Regions from separate parts of the uncultured Solobacterium sp. genome, predicted to be linked through region 2. Evidence: a T-box and tRNA genes for the amino acid it is inferred to sense, from the RefSeq annotation. Region 2 holds a T-box; the other holds one or more tRNA genes.
The links. A T-box is a leader RNA that pairs with one kind of tRNA and senses whether it is charged. The one in region 2 lies ahead of thrS (threonine--tRNA ligase), so its partner is inferred to be a tRNA-Thr.
Positions count from the first base shown of each region.

Region 1 (2,464 bases), on a different contig from region 2:
TTCATCTAGAGATGATACAGCAATCATCTCTGCACCCGCTTCTAAAACAGCACGTGCCACATGAATATCACCACAGCCATAGGCATCTGCTTTTAATACAGCGATGATTTTCTTCTGACAAATTTCTTTTAATTGAATCAAGTTGTGTTCAATCTTATCTAGATTGACTTGCATCCATGTTTTTCTATACATATTACACCTCTATAAAATGACCGATTGCGTATAACCAATATATATACCAATTAAACGGAATGCTAAACTGATTAATGCATATGGATTCAAAGAAGCGAAAATACGTAAATAAGATAGGAATGTGGTTGCGATAACCGATAAATTTCCGCTTGTAAATAGGACGATAACGCCATTGATCGATATGGAACTCGTTAAGTCACCGATAAAGATTGCAATAAAAGTCATGATTGCTCCAACTATCATAAATCTGGTATGAACACCTCTTCCGAAATGTTTGATTGTAGCAGCAATTCCATAGCCGATAGCAATAAACATTAGAGAAAATTCAACATGTAAAAGTGCCGTAATCAATCCATATAAATTGCCAAGTATAACTGCAGCGATAAATCCTGTAATAATCGCAGCAATAAATCGTTGGTTATTATCTAAGTATCTTGCGTTATAGATTTTCATCTGAAACCTCCATAAAACATCTATTATTGTAGCACATTACCCTGTGAAACATCATTATGGTTCCATATCAATAGAATAAAATGCGGAAGAAAGGGGAGGACTAGAAGTATTTTGGAAAAAATTTAAAAAAAGAAATTAAAAAGTGTTGACGATGAAAAGTCACCATGCTACTATATTAAAGCATTCCACGAAATGAGGAATGTAAGGGATAGATGGAGGTTTAGCTCAGTTGGGAGAGCATCTGCCTTACAAGCAGAGGGTCAGCGGTTCGAGCCCGTTAACCTCCACCATTTTTTTCGCCGACTTAGCTCAATTGGCAGAGCAATTGATTTGTAATCAATAGGTTGTAGGTTCGATTCCTATAGTCGGCACCATTTATTTGGAGACGTAGCGAAGTGGCTAAACGCGGCAGACTGTAAATCTGCTCCCTCTGGGTTCGGTGGTTCGAAACCACCCGTCTCCACCATTTACTGATGATGCATCGAGTGATGCTTACGAGTTGGACTTGATTATTGGGGTATAGCCAAGCGGTAAGGCAAGGGACTTTGACTCCCTCATTCGTAAGTTCGAATCTTACTACCCCAGCCATTTAAGATGTCTCGGTAGCTCAGACGGTAGAGCAACTGACTTTTAATCAGTGGGTCGAGGGTTCGAGTCCCTTCCGAGACACCACTTTATTTAAGACATGCGAGTGTAGTTCAATGGTAGAACGACAGCCTTCCAAGCTGTATACGTGAGTTCGATTCTCATCACTCGCTCCATTACATTCAAATAGGTAGCTATAGGTAACTTATAGCTACCTATTTTTGCGTTTTACGGAATGTGTTTGGAATGGAAAGGAGAACTAGCAGATGGGAGATAAATGTAGAAAAACGGTTAGATTTAAAGAGGATCTTGTGGCTTGGCGATATCTTCTTGCTGATCTCCAAGAGAGAAATAAGGAAGATAGAAAGTATATCAGTCATGACACTCTAGCACGCATGATTGGTATGAAAATGATTACATTTATGAAGTATAACCGAGGAGATATCCCAAGAATATCACTTCATTATTTCTTTGAGTATTGTAGAGCATTAGATATTGATTCTACTGAATTCTTTTCTGGGCTAGCAAAAATCATAGAAAAAGATAAAAAAGAAAATCCTGATGATTATAAATAAAAAAATCACCGAACGCTCAAACTTGGCGGAATGAGTTCTGTGATTAAGGGGAAAGAAGGTTAATTACCTTCAATATTGCATATGTAGAGGATTCAGATACCCTCAGTATGACCTGATATATCCAACACACCTCTTTGCATATATAAATATATAAGATTTAACAAAAAAAAGCAATTTTATAGATGTTAAAGATTTATTAAAAATCACAAATAAAATAAAAAAAACAACATAGGATACCTATGATGTGTAGTTAATGGAATATAGGAGCTTCTTAAATTATGCATACATTTTTTAGTAAGACAAATATTTATGCTGACCTTCAATCGGTGTTAAGTATTTCCGAGTGGCTTGCTGCAGCTGGTGGTGAGTTAGTAGTTGATGCTACTGTTTCATCTTTGGGTTATCAGGAATTCTTCCGTCAGTTAGAAGAGTTTGAACTCAGTCGAGCCGGCAAGCGAACTCAGACAATCAATATTCAAGCAAAATCTTTAGAAGTACTCTTACCAGCATCTTTGGTAGATGTAGAGCAGTGTGTCCGCATTCTCATGTCTGAATTATTTGGTTCTGAGAGACCTTTGCCTTATGCAGCTTGGGTAGAAACAAGAGGCAAGGGACGTTATTTACAGATTCTTATTTCTGAACGTTACTACAGTGCAGAG
Region 1 is NZ_CAUQGG010000008.1:2,667-5,130, forward strand. Features, by position in the region: gene alr (alanine racemase) at 1-192, opposite strand, end outside; gene RWM19_RS05730 (hypothetical protein) at 202-645, opposite strand; tRNA gene RWM19_RS05735 (tRNA-Val) at 860-935, shown strand; tRNA gene RWM19_RS05740 (tRNA-Thr) at 944-1,019, shown strand; tRNA gene RWM19_RS05745 (tRNA-Tyr) at 1,027-1,111, shown strand; tRNA gene RWM19_RS05750 (tRNA-Gln) at 1,159-1,233, shown strand; tRNA gene RWM19_RS05755 (tRNA-Lys) at 1,242-1,317, shown strand; tRNA gene RWM19_RS05760 (tRNA-Gly) at 1,333-1,406, shown strand; gene RWM19_RS05765 (hypothetical protein) at 1,497-1,805, shown strand; gene RWM19_RS05770 (hypothetical protein) at 2,084-2,464, shown strand, end outside.
Region 1: it has a tRNA-Thr gene. The T-box ahead of thrS (threonine--tRNA ligase) is inferred to sense a tRNA for this amino acid. The anticodon was not compared.

Region 2 (2,464 bases):
TCAGATTCACTTCTTTCCCAAAGTTCATCATTACCAAAATACTTCTCTGTATTTTCCTTATCGCGTAAAGAAAGGCGGAATTCAAACTGATTTAAATTGAAGTCCTTATATACATCTAGAATTAATTCAGTAACTGCTTTAATTTCAGAAGCAATCTGTTCCTCTGTACAGAAAATATGAGAGTCATTCTGTGTAAATGCACGTGAACGTTCAATGCCAGTTAAAGCACCAGAGGCTTCAAAACGGAAGTCGTTTGCAATCTCAGCAATACGAATTGGTAAATCACGATATGAATGCAATTGAGACTTATAAATAATCATATGTTCAGGACAGTTCATAGGACGTAATACAAATTCATCATCGTCACGTGACATAATTGGGAACATATCATCCTTATAGTGTGCAAGATGTCCTGAAATCTTATATAGCTTTGTACTAGCAACAGACGGAGTTAATACATGTTGGTAACCTCTAGCAAGTTCTTTATTCATAATATAGTCTGATAATAAACGTCTAACAGTAAGACCATTTGGTAACCATAATGGCAAACCACCACCGACAATATCTGAGAACATAAAGATTTGCATATCTTTACCTAGTTTACGATGATCTCTTTGTTTAGCATCTTCTAAATCAGCCAAGTGAGAATCAAGTTCTTCTTGGGTTGGTAAACATACACCATAGATACGTTGTAGTACCTTATTATTTTTATCGCCCTTCCAATAAGCACCTGAGTGTTTAATTAACTTAAAGTAACGACAGTTCTTTGTTGTTTCTGTATGTGGACCACGACATAAGTCAGTAAAGTCCCCCTGAGTATACATAGAGATATGTGTACCTTCCGGCATACGGTTGATTAAGTCTATCTTGTACTCATCATCCTTAAACTGCTCTAATGCTTCTTCACGTGTAATCTCTTGGCGAACAATACGCTTATCAGCTTTAGCACACTTCTTCATTTCTTTTTCAATTTTAGGTAGATCTTCATCACGAATGACTTCATCACCTAAATCAATGTCGTAGTAGAAACCTTCTTCTACAACTGGACCAACCCAGAACTTCGCTTGTGGGTATAGATGTTTTACAGCCTGAGCCATTAAATGCGCACAACTATGATTTAACGTATTTAATGCTGCATCTTCTTTAAAATTTCTCATAATCTTCCTCCTTTAATGGGGCAAACAAAAAGCGCCCCTTCCTTTAAAAGGACGCTAATAGCGCGGTACCACCTTAATTCCAACGATAAACGTTGACACTTTATATCTGTAACGTAGAACTACGGTGACTCTTTCGAGCACTGCTCCAAGGTAGTAATACATATATGCATCATATCCCTTCCAGCAAATAGGATACTCTCTATATCAGCACTATACATACCGTGTCCTTTTCAACGCATTTGATATTCAAATTTTAGACCTGCTTGTGAAAAACGTCAAGATTAGAATAAACTCATTTGATTACTTTCTTGTAATCCTTCTAAACAACCCATGTGTGCAAGCTTCACTAACATAGATGAAGAAACCTGTGTACGCTTAAGGATATCTTCTTTTGATAAAAATTCACCCTTTTCACGTGCTTCCTCAATTGATTTTGCTACGTTTACACCTAATCCATCAATAACTGTAAAAGGTGGAATGATTGTCTTTGGGTTATCTGGAGAAACTCTAAACTCCACCGCAAGTGATTTGTATAAATCAACATTAGAAATATTATATCCACGCGCATATAGTTCTTCACAAACTTCTAGTACATCAAACAATGACTTTTCTTTATTTGAAACTGGATTTTCTGGATTACGTTCCGCAATACGTGTACTGATATCATTCATACGTGCACGAATGACATCTATGCCCTTCGCCATTGTTTCAATTTCATAAGTATCACAACGTAATGTTAAATACTGAATATAGAAATTGAGTGGCTCATGTACCTTGTACCATGCAATACGCATAGCCATCATAACATACGCAACTGCGTGGGCTTTTGGAAACATGTACTTAATCTTCTTACAGGATTCAATATACCAATCTGGAACTTGATGCTCAATCATCGATTTCTCCCAAGCTTCGGTTAAACCTTTACCCTTACGTACGGATTCCATAATCTTAAAGGCATCTAATGATTCTAAGTTATGGTCTAGAAGATAAGTCATAATATCATCACGACACCCAATAACTTCATCAATTGTATGCCCTTGACGAATTAATTCTTGTGCATTTCCTGCCCATACATCTGTACCATGTGATAAACCAGAAATAATAACCAAATCAGAGAACTTCTTCGGACGAGTTTCTTCGAGTACTCCACGTGTCGTACGTGTACCAAACTCAGGTAAACCTAGCGCACCTGTTTCCTTCTTATAGATTCTCGTATCTGCTTTTAATGCATCATCACACGAGAATAAAGATAAGGTTTCAGTATCATTCATTGGAATATCCAAAGGTTTTACTGTAGCAATCTTCTG
Region 2 is NZ_CAUQGG010000001.1:91,125-93,588, forward strand. Features, by position in the region: gene thrS (threonine--tRNA ligase) at 1-1,157, opposite strand, end outside; T-box leader at 1,202-1,400, opposite strand; gene RWM19_RS00450 (PolC-type DNA polymerase III) at 1,439-2,464, opposite strand, start outside.